One region of the Acidovorax sp. 69 genome, then DNA from elsewhere that is predicted to be linked to it. Evidence: predicted binding sites of a transcription regulator. Region 1 holds the regulator's gene; the other holds the start of a gene.

Region 1 (5,515 bases):
GATGTGCAGTTCCGGGTTTTGGGAGTTGCCCATCTGCCTATAGTTCTTGGGGTGAAATGGCCTTTGCCCCCAGTGGGGAGGCCGCCAAAAGCCCAGGAGGCCCTATGCCAGCAAACCCCATTCCTAGCTCTGTGGACTCATTTTTCTCGCCTGTGTGGATTCGCGCGGGCGGGGTGTTGCGTGCCCTGTGTCTTGCCGGTCTGGGTTTGGCGGTGGTTCTGGGGGGTGGCGCGGCGCAGGCGCAGACGGCCACCGATCCTGTGCTCGATCTGGGGCCGCTGACGCAGCGATGGCTGGATGACGCGTTGGTGCGCAACCAGGCTGCAGGATCACCGCTGCGTATGGAAGTGAGTGTTGGCTCACTGGATTCCCGTTTGCGCCTTGCGCCCTGTTCCCGCGTGGAGCCATATTTGCCCGCGGGCTCCCGCTTGTGGGGGCGCACTCGCCTGGGCTTGCGCTGCGTGGACGGGGCCACTGCTTGGAATGTGTTCCTGCCCGTTACCATCAAGGCGTTTGGACCGGCCTGGGTCCTGACCAGCAATGTGGCTCCAGGAGCCATACTGGCTCCCAACGACGCTATCGAAGCTGAGGTCGATTGGGCGGCTGAGTCCGCTCCCGTCATGGCGAACCCGGATCTGTGGGTGGGGCAGATCGCCGCACGGCAACTGGTGGCGGGCCAGGCGTTGCGCCAGGCGATGGTCAAGGCGCCTTTGCTGTTCCGTGCCGGCGCGCAGGTGAAGGTGGTGGCCCAGGGCCCGGGTTACGCCGTCACGTCGGCGGGGCAGGCGTTGTCTGCCGGTGCAGTGGGGCAGACTGTTCGCGTGCGCATGGATAATGGGCGAATTGTTAGTGGCATTGTGAGTGACGGCGGGACAGTGGACGTCACTCTTTAATACCGCTGCCGTGATATATGGCTAAAGTCCCGGCGAAATGGGTCGAAAACATTGCTACTGTGCCCCACATCAAACGGGGTGGTGGAGAGAGCGATGAAGATTGGTCAAAAACCGGAACTCCCGGGCGCCTTGGCGCAGACAGGGCTTGCCAAGCAAGCCAAGAGCCCTGCAAGCGCTGCTGAAGGGGCCACCAAAGACGCACTGGCTGTGTCAACCGCCGGTGTGCCTGTGACGGTGTCGATGGCGGCAAGGGCTTTGGACCAGACGTCGCGTACCACGGGTGATTTTGATGCGGGCAAAGTCAAAGCGGTGCGTGCGGCCATTGACAAGGGTGAGTTTTCGGTGGATGCCGAAGCCATTGCGGACAAGTTGTTGTCCGACGCCCAGGAAATCCTGTCGCGCTCCCGGGGTTGAGCCCTCCTTTGCAGACGGGCGCGATCCACCGCACAATGCGCCATGTCTCTGGAAGAATCCCTCTCGGCTGTTGAGCAGCTGATCGATAAAGTCTCCACCGCCCTTCTAGCGGCGGACCCCCAGTCCCTGGAACAACACAGCACTGCTTTGCGTGACGCAGCGGCCCAGTTTGCTCGTGTTTTAGAGCAGTCTGCTGCTCGTGGTATTCCCATATCGGCGTCGGTGCAAAAACGCATGGATGCCATCGGCGGCATGCTGGTGGTGCATCGCGAAAGCCTGGCACGTCTTTCTGCCATCACCGATCGCCAGACCGCCGGCTTGTTGCCTCCGTCCAATGCGGCATCCACCTATGGCGATGGTCTGAACACGCACGCGAGCAAGCCCGGTGTGGCTCGTATCTATCGTTCGGCGGGCTGAAATACGCTCAACTTCTCAGCCGGAGTGCTTGTTTCGGCCGGAAGTCTTCGGGATCAAAGGGGGTTTAGTGGGCGCGCATCTTGGCGCGTAGCCGCGCAATCGACTGGCTGTGTAGTTGACAGACCCGCGATTCAGTCACGCCCAGCACAGCGGCGATCTCCTTGAGATTCATGTCATGCTCATAGTACATGCCCATGATGTGCTGCTCGCGTTCTGGCAGGCTCTTGATGGCATTGACCAGCGATGCTTTGAGCCGATGGTCACGCAGCAGTTCGACCGGGTCTGCATCGCTGTCGGCGACATGGCGGTCCAGAAAGCCGTCGTCATCGTCGTTGCCGTGTGTCATGTCCTCCAGGTACACCAGTTGGGTGCCGCGGACTTTGCCGAGCAGGCTCTGGTATTCCGCCAGCTCCATGCCCATCTCTCCGGCAATTTCTGATTCCAGCGGACTACGGCCCAGCTTCTGCTCCAGCCTCTGCACCGCGTGCTCAATGTCTTTCTGGCTCTTGCGCGAACTGCGGGACATCCAGTCGCCCTCCCGCAGCTCATCAAGCATGGCGCCACGGATGCGTTGGGTGGCAAAGGTCTCAAACTGCACGCCTTGAGTGACTTCGTAGCGCGAAAGCGCTTCTGCCAAGCCGATCATGCCGACCTGGATCAAATCATCCAGTTCAACATTGGGTGGCAGCTTGGCGATCATGTGGTGCGCAATCCTCCGAACCAGCGGTACATGCTGGCGGATCATGGCATCGCGATCAAGCTGGCCTTTGGCGGTGTACATAGAAAGAGTGTTATGCACTGGTAGAACGTGTTTGCGATCTTTCGGAGCCGCATTGGGGCGCTATCGCCCGATGTCGTCCCAAGCCTTCGGGCACGTGACTTGCCGCGAGGTCTGCTGTGTTTCGGGTCAACGTGGATACGTAAAAATGCATAACACGCTCTAGTCAGTGGCTCCGGACAAAATGCGTGAGGGTGCCTGTCATGTTGCTGGACGGCAGCGCAGTCAGCGATCCACCCATGGTGCCCGCATTTTCCAGCAGTTGCAAGGCCAGGCGTTGTAGGTCCTGGGGGCTCTGTGTCGCGATGGTCGTGGTGCGGATGGGGCCGCCCAAATGGCGTTCGGCGCACGCTTGTAACGTTGTCAACTGAGACTGGGCTTTGCGACGCTCTGACGCTGTGCTGCCCCGCAGCAACGCAGCCACCATGCAGGGCATGCCTGTGTGCAGGGCAATCTGTTTGAGACTCCTATAGCTGGCCATCACGCCTGCAGCGCCACTGCCCATGACCACCAGCGGTACCGTGGCAGTGTGTGTGAGCAGGGGACCCAAAGTCGACGCGGGTGCGTGCAGCACCATGAGGCCATAAGTTCTGAAGTAGGGCAACAGGCTTTCCATCGGTGACTGTAGAGCGTCCCAGGCTTTTCGGCTCAGGTGGTTCAGTCCCTTGGCGGCGGGAATCACCGCGAGCGAAGACGCCGTGGCGCCCATGTTCAGGCTGGCGCCCTCGTTCCAGGAAGCGTGTTGCAGCAGGTGAAGCAACCCAGGGCTCTCATCGGACTCGTGTGCCGTGCCATCGAGTACGACGACTGGATAGCCCAACCGTTGCAGGCTCGCGCAAATCTGCCAGAGTGTTTCCAGCCCGTTGGCGGAATTGCCCTGGCTTGCAACCGCGAGCACTCGCAACTCGGACTGGGGGGTGAAACTGTGCAGACCGGCGGCTTGGTGAAAGCCAAGATCAAGCATCGACCAGCCCCCCTTCGTTGATGGTGTCCGGAGAGTGTGAGAAGAAGAAGTTCAGGTCGGCCGCCTTCGGATCAAACGCCGACTTTGCCGGAGCGCGCATGGAGGTGCTGATGAGTTTGTGCGCATCGGCGCGTTCCCAGTCTTCAGGAACACGCTGTCCATTGGTCACGCCACGCAGCACCATCTGGTGGCGAATCAAGGCATCAATGGCAGGGCCTAGTTTGACGGCCTCATCTACCTTGGAAAGAATGGCTTGTTGTGAGCCATTGGTCTTGAAGGATGTCAGCACATCGTCCAGCGTGTCGCCATGGCAGCCGGCATTCAGAACCAGCAGGCGATTGACGTTGGGCAGATCCAGCACATCCAGCATGTCACGCTTGCGTGGGTCCCGAGGTGCTACGCCCGTGGTGTCGATCAGTACCATCTTCTTGCCACTGAGCAGCCCCAGCAAATCCTGCAAGGCTGCACGGTCATGCGCCAGATGGGCCACGATGCCCAGCATACGGCCGTAGGTGCGCAGTTGCTCATGCGCACCGACACGGTAAGTGTCCAGCGTGATCAGGCCGACACTGCCCGGGCCATGAATCCGGGCGCACATGGCCGCGAGTTTGGCAGTGGTGGTGGTCTTGCCCACGCCAGTGGAGCCCACCATCGCGAAGATGCCACCCTGTTCATAGAGCGGAGGTTCTGCCAGGTCGGTTTTGAGGTTGCGCTCCAGCACCTCCATCAGCCAGCGCACCGATTCGCCGGCCGACAGGTCTTCTGGCATGCGTTCGAGTACGGCGCGAGCCAGTGACGGTGAGTATCCAGCGCGGATCATCTTGAGCATGAGGTTGGACTGGATCGGGTTCTGACGTGCCTGTCCCAGCCAAGCCAGCGTGTTGAAGCGGTCTTCGATCAAGTCCTTCATAGCGTGCAATTCGTTCATCACGCTTTGCTGGTTGTTGGACTGGATCAGTTGGGCGCTTGCTGGTTCCGGCCGGCGGCGCGGGGCTTCCGGCGGAATATCCATCGGGATGGTACGCAGCGGGTTGTGCCGAGCCACCACCGGCGCGGGCATACGCTCACGTTCAGGCTCCTGGTCACGGCTGCGCTCCGACAGAGTGGGTGGATCTGAAGGGCCATTGAGGGCCTCGTGACGACGGCGCAGCATGCGCTCACGCACATAGTCCTGAAACGACAGCGTACTCATGGCCAGCTGTTCGGTGTCCTCTTCGACCGGGTTGCGGTCGAGACCTGATTTTGGGGCTGGCTGGCTGGCGCGTGCAGGTTGGTTGCGCGCAGTGCTGGGGGCCAGCAGGGGCGGGTTGGAAGAAGAACCCATGCTGCCATCCAGGGCCGACAGTGTGTCTTCGGCAGTGGCCATCACTTCGACACCATTGGCCGTCGGGCGGTTGGACAGGATCAGTGTGCCGTCGCCAAAGGCCATGCGCGCCTTGGCCAGAGCCTCCCTGGAGGTGGGGGCGGTAAAGCGTTTGATGTTCATGCTGATGCACCTTTAAGGATCGGCCCAATACGGATGGTGTGGGTCTCAGGGATTTCACTGTGCGCAAGCACCTGCAGGCGGGGCGCCACGCGGCGCACCAGTCGGGAGATGGCGTTGCGAATCTGGTCGGGAACCAGCAGGCAAGCGGGCAGGCCCATTTCTTCCTGCTTGAGGGCTACTTCGGCCGCTTTTTGCGTGAGGATGTCGGCCACGCCGGGGTCCAGTGCAGGGCCTGCTGAGTTACCCAGGGCTTGCACCAGGAGGCGCTCCAGACCGGGCTCGATGGCGATGACGTTGAGTTCGCGGGTGGGTCCGTAGATCTGCTGAACGATGGCGGGCGAAAGTGCAATGCGCACGCGGCGGGCCAGCTCGACGGGGTCGGAAACTGCGCCCGCATGCTCGGCCAGCGTTTCGATGATGGTGCGGATATCGCGGATGTGCACAGACTCCTCCAGCAGCAGCTGGAGAACTTTCTGGAACGTTGCGATGGAGACCATTTTGGGGACCACTTCTTCGATGAGCTTGGGAGCCAGTTTGGCCACGTGCTCCACCAGTTGCTGGGT
Region 2 (5,515 bases), 740 kb from region 1:
TTGCGGGCGGGTGTGGACCCATGCAAGCGCGTTGGAGGCGCGACTGCCGCGTTAGCGCAGCAACGCCAGCACGCCCTGAGGCAGCTGGTTGGCTTGGGCCACCATGGCCGTGCCCGCCTGTTGAAGGATCTGCGAGCGGGAGAGGTTGGCCGTTTCGGCCGCAAAGTCGGCATCCAGAATGCGGCTGCGTGAGGCCGACAGGTTCTCGGACGTCACCTGCAAGTTGGCAATCGAAGTCTCAAACCGGGACTGCAGGGCACCCAACTTGGCACGCTCACCGTTGATGAACGCCAGGGCCGAATCCGCTGTCTGCAATGCGTCCGTGGCCTTCAGTACCGACGACACATCCAGATCCGAAACCTTGCGCAGTGTGGCGCTCGCGTCCACCATCGCGGTACCGCCGTTGGCGTCAACACCAAAAGACTTTTCGGAATCCAGGACCAGATAGCCGCTGGACACATAGTTGTAGTTGGCAGCATTGGGCGTCAGCATGGTCACAGGAGCCCCCACCGCAACGAGTTCCTGGTCGCCATCGCGAGCGAACTTTTGCATCGTCACATCGCCCGCATTGGTGACGGCCTCACCAATCATGATGTTGTTGCCGGTCGCATTGGTCAGCATGATGCCGTTGCTGGCGCTGTTCAAGGTAGCCGTGATGCCCGTTTTACTGGTGCGCTCATTGATGGCTGCGGTGGCCGATGAAAGCCCATTGGCCCCCTGCGTGGCTGAGACACCAAAGCTCACGGTTTCCACAGAGGTGGCATCCGAGCGCAGCTCCAGCGTGTAATCACCCACCGCAGAGAAAGTGACACCCACTTCCGTTTTCGCAGTGGCACGCACGCCTGTCTGCGCCGCCACCTGATTGATGGATTCGGCGATCTCTTTGGTCGAGGCATTGACCGCGTAGGTGATATTGGCGCTACCGAAACTGCCCTTGATCGCCACCGTATCACCGGCCAAGGTCCCATTGAACGTAAAAGGATGGTTGGGCGAATACTGCAGTCCGGGGCCGGTCGTCGTCACTCGGTTGTTGCCATACTGGGTGGTTCGCAAGTTGGCTCCCGCAGCCACGATGGTCTGCCCTGCATTGGCGCCCACCTGAAACTGTTGCGTACCGAAGGTACCGTCCAACAACTTCTGGCCATTGAACTCGGTGGTCTGGGCAATGCGGCCCAACTCCTCCACCAATTGGCCGACCTCTTGGTTCAGGGCTTGCCGATCACCCGCGCTGTTCGTGGCGTTGGCTGACTGCACGGCCAGTTCCCGCACCCGTTGCAGGATGTCGCCCGAAGCCTTGAGCGCGCCTTCTGCCGTCTGGGCCAGCGAGATGCCGTCGTTGGCGTTGCGCACCGCCTGGTTCAGGCCCTTGATCTGGCTGGTAAATCGCTCGGAAATCGCCAGGCCGGCCGCATCGTCCTTGGCACTGTTGATGCGCAGGCCCGAGGACAGGCGCTGGATGGATGTGTTGAGCGAGGCCTGGCTGGCGCCCAGGTGACGCTGCGCCGTCAAGGACGCAACATTGCTGTTGATGGTGGATGCCATGCGGGTTACTCGCGCTGTATCTGGTGGCGTTTTTCTGCCTGTAGAGCGGGCCACTGCGGAATGCGCTCAAGAGTTTTTCGGCGGGTGCGGAACGAACTTGAGGAACATCTCCTGACACTGCGCATATACCCGTGCAAGGGATCACCACAGCCATGCAGTCAAGGATTGATAGTCATCCAAATTTCATGAAAGAAATCCATTGACCATCAAAAGCAAAATTTGCCGTGGTCCTGCCGAGAACCCCTCGGCGCCTACACCCCCAGAAACCCCGCAATCACCAGCCCAGCTTCCAGCGTGAACGCCCCCTGGGCCACCCGCTCGCGCACCACCTCCAGAGGCAGCAGGTCAAAACGCTCGACCTCGCCATCCTGGTTGTCGGGCTCCATGCCCTGAGGCAACTGGGCGCAGAACCAGTCGATGCGCTCGACCATGAAGCCCGCGCCACCGCCCTCGCGGCTGGGGCGGCTGAACAGCACCTGACCACCGTGGGCCACGTCGGCCAATGCCTCGACCCGCAAACCGGCCTCTTCCCAGGTTTCGCGGGCCAGCGCCTGCGGCAGTGAGTCGGCGGCCGAGACCATGCCACCCATCAGCGTGTCCCACAGCCCAGGGTTGTTGGGCTTGGTCATCGCGCGTTTTTGCACCCACATGCGGCCGTCGGGCGCCAGGCCCACCAGGTGCACGGCCCGGGTGGCCACGCCCAGCACACGCACCGCCCCGCGTTCCACGGTGCCGACCACCTCGCCCGCCGGGTTGGTCACCGCCAGCTGCTCGTCGCGCCACGGGCCGCACAGGCCCGCATCGCGCAGCGCGGCCGCCAGGGTGTTGAGGGCATCCGTGGTGTCAGCGGACGATGCCTGCAAATGCCATGCACGGCCCGGAGAATGCTCTGTTTCTGATAGCTGGTAGCGCTTATGAATAAAGCGCTCAAGGCGGATTTGGTTTAAAAACCCTGACGCCACCGAGCCCACCACCTGCCCGGCCACCACCAGGGGTTGGCGTGGCTGGACCGGGGGCTGCTGCGACGCCTGGCGCGCCCCCGCCAGCCACTGGTCGAACGTGGGTGTCTGAACAGCCGCGTTCACAGCGTGAGGATGGTGCAGCCGGTGGTTTTGCGCGCTTCCAGATCGCGGTGCGCCTGCTGCACATCAGCCAGCGGGTAGCGCTGGTCGATGTGGATCTTCACCTGCCCACTGGCCACCACGGCAAAAAGTTCATCGGCCATGGCCTGCGTGGCCTCGCGCGTCGCGATGTGGGTGAACAGCGTCTGGCGCGTGACGTACAGCGAACCCTTGGCGCCCAGCGAGCCCGGCGCAAACGGCGCCACCGGGCCTGATGCATTGCCGAAACTGGCCATCAGGCCAAAGGGGCGCAGGCATTCGAGCGACTTGTCCCAGGTGTCCTTGCCCACCGAGTCGTACACCACCTTCACGCCCTTGCCACCGGTGATCTCCTTCACCCGGGCCGCAAAATCTTCGGTGTTGTAGTTGATGGCATGCGCTGCACCGTTGGCCAGGGCCAGTTGGCATTTGGCATCGCTCCCGGCCGTACCAATGAGTTGCAGGCCCAAGGCCTTGGCCCACTGGCTGGCAATCAGGCCCACACCACCGGCAGCAGCGTGGAACAGCACATGGTCGCCAGGCTGCAGGCCTTCCACGGGCAAGGTCTTCTTGAGCAGGTACTGCGCCGTCAGGCCCTTGAGCATCATGGCCGCGCCGGTCTCGAAGCTGATGGCGTCGGGCAGTTTGCACACACATTTGGCGGGCATCACGCGCACTTCGCAGTAAGCGCCAGGCGGATTGCTGGCATAGGCGGCGCGGTCGCCCACCTTCAGGTGCGCGACGCCCTCGCCCACGGCTTCGATCACGCCCGCGCCTTCCATGCCGATGGTGGCGGGCATGGTGAGCGGGTACAGGCCGGTGCGGTGGTACACGTCGATGAAGTTCAGGCCAATGGCGTGGTGGCGGATGCGGACTTCACCGGGGCCAGGCTCGCCCACGGTCACGTCAACGATATGAAGTTCTTCGGGACCACCGTGCTGGCGGATCTGGACGGCAAGGCTCATGGCAAAAGCTCTCCTGAAAATGGGGGATGCAACAACGGCGGCCATCCTGCCACGAATCGTGCGAACGTGCCGCCCGCCGGCCGATGGCACCCAAGGGCCTTATGGCCACCGGCAGCGTGACAGGGCGCGCGCCGTTACAGTCCTGCCCCATGACTCAAAAAATCACACCCGGCACAGCCGTGCTGCTGGTGATACCGCCCCTGCTGTGGGCTGGCAATGCCGTCGTGGGGCGGCTGGTACATGACCTGATTCCCCCGATCACGCTCAACTTCATCCGCTGGGTGCTGGCATTTGCCATCTTGCTGCCCCTGGCCCACGGCGTGCTGCGTGCCGACAGCCCGCTGTGGCCGCACTGGCGCCGTTATGCGCTGCTGGGGCTGCTGGGCATCGGCGCCTACAACGCGCTGCAATACATGGCGCTACAGACCTCCACGCCCATCAACGTGACCCTGGTGGGCTCCAGCATGCCGGTGTGGATGCTGGCCGTGGGGGCGCTGTTTTTCGGAGCCTCCGTGACACGGCGGCAGGTGATGGGTGCGCTGCTGTCGATGTGTGGCGTGCTGCTGGTGCTGAGCCGGGGCGAGTGGTCGCAGTTGCTCGCGTTCCGCCTGGTGCCGGGCGATCTGTTCATGCTGCTGGCGACCATCTCGTGGGCGTTCTACAGCTGGCTGCTGTCGCGCACCAGCGAGCCCTCCCGCATTCGGGGGACTGGGCGGCGTTTTTGATGGCGCAGATGGTGTTTGGGCTGGCCTGGTCGGGCAGCTTTGCGGGGGCCGAGTGGGCCAGTGGCCGCACGCACATTGAATGGGGCTGGCCGCTGATTGCGGCCCTGGCTTTTATCGCCGTGGGGCCCGCCGTGCTGGCCTACCGCTGCTGGGGGGTAGGCGTGCAGCGTGCCGGGCCTGCGGTGGCCGGGTTTTTCATCAACCTCACGCCCCTGTTTGCCGGGATATTGTCGGCCGCGTTTCTGGGCGATACACCCCAGGCGTTCCACGGCGTTGCATTTGCATTGATTGTGGGTGGCATCGTGGTGTCTTCACGGCGCTGATCTGATGGACAGAGGCGGGCGGTTTCAGTAAAAATCGGTTCTAGCGCCCACCCACAAAGCGCAATCAGCTATTAAAAATATAGCAATCATTCCCCAAATCCCTACAAGGTCCGGCCAGGGTGGTGGGCCATGGGCAGGCGGTGGTCACCGCCACATCGTCGCGCGGGTCACCCTTGCACAGCCGCCGGCACAGAGGCTTTCATCAACGCCTCCAGCTCCGCCACAGGGGTGGGTCGCCCCAACAGAAAGCCCTGAAAGAACACACAGCCATATTGGGCCAAGAGGTTCTTCTGGGCTTCTGTTTCAACACCTTCTGCGATCACATCCAGCTCCAGGTTGCGCGCCATGCCCAGGATGGTTTGCACGATCACGTCGTCGGTATGCCGCACGCCGAGGTTGCGCACAAAGGACTGGTCGATCTTGAGCTGGTCCAGCGGCAGCCGTGTGAGGTAGGCCAGCGATGAATACCCGGTGCCGAAGTCGTCCACCGAAAAGCGCACGCCCTTGGTTTTGAGCATGCCGATCTTGGCGATGGTGTCGTCCACGTTGTCCAGCACCAGCGACTCGGTGAGTTCGAGCTTGAGCAGGTGCGGCCTGGCACCCGTTTCGCGCAGGACCTCGACCACACGCGCCACAAAGTCGCGCTGGCGAAACTGCCGCGCGCTCACGTTGACCGACAGTTGCATGTGCTGGTAGCGCTGGTCGCCCTGCCAGGCGGCCAGTTGTTCGCAGGCCGTGCGCAGCACCCAGTGGCCCATGGGCACGATGAGTTCGCTCTCTTCGGCCACCCCGATGAAGGCCCCCGGTGCCACCAGCCCACGCTCGGGATGCTGCCAGCGGATCAGCGCCTCGGCGCCCAC

What was found. Region 1 encodes FliA, which starts transcription of late flagellar genes. Its sites were predicted from a motif close to CTAAAGTTTNNNNNNNNNNNGCCGNTA; they were not measured.
Region 2: a site for FliA is predicted at 1,618-1,644, ahead of CLU85_RS06970 (flagellin). Genes of this name have one in related genera too.

Annotation. Positions count from the first base shown of each region.
Region 1 covers NZ_PGEP01000001.1:753,221-758,735, forward strand. The annotation lists gene flgA (flagellar basal body P-ring formation chaperone FlgA) at 105-893, shown strand; gene flgM (flagellar biosynthesis anti-sigma factor FlgM) at 987-1,307, shown strand; gene CLU85_RS03515 (hypothetical protein) at 1,350-1,724, shown strand; gene CLU85_RS03520 (RNA polymerase sigma factor FliA) at 1,789-2,505, opposite strand; gene CLU85_RS03525 (hypothetical protein) at 2,669-3,466, opposite strand; gene flhF (flagellar biosynthesis protein FlhF) at 3,459-4,952, opposite strand; gene flhA (flagellar biosynthesis protein FlhA) at 4,949-5,515, opposite strand, start outside.
Region 2 covers NZ_PGEP01000001.1:1,496,583-1,502,097, reverse strand. The annotation lists gene CLU85_RS06970 (flagellin) at 52-1,542, opposite strand; gene CLU85_RS06965 (DUF4743 domain-containing protein) at 1,794-2,627, opposite strand; gene CLU85_RS06960 (quinone oxidoreductase) at 2,624-3,607, opposite strand; partial or broken gene CLU85_RS06955 (DMT family transporter) at 3,757-4,655, shown strand; gene CLU85_RS06950 (EAL domain-containing protein) at 4,823-5,515, opposite strand, start outside.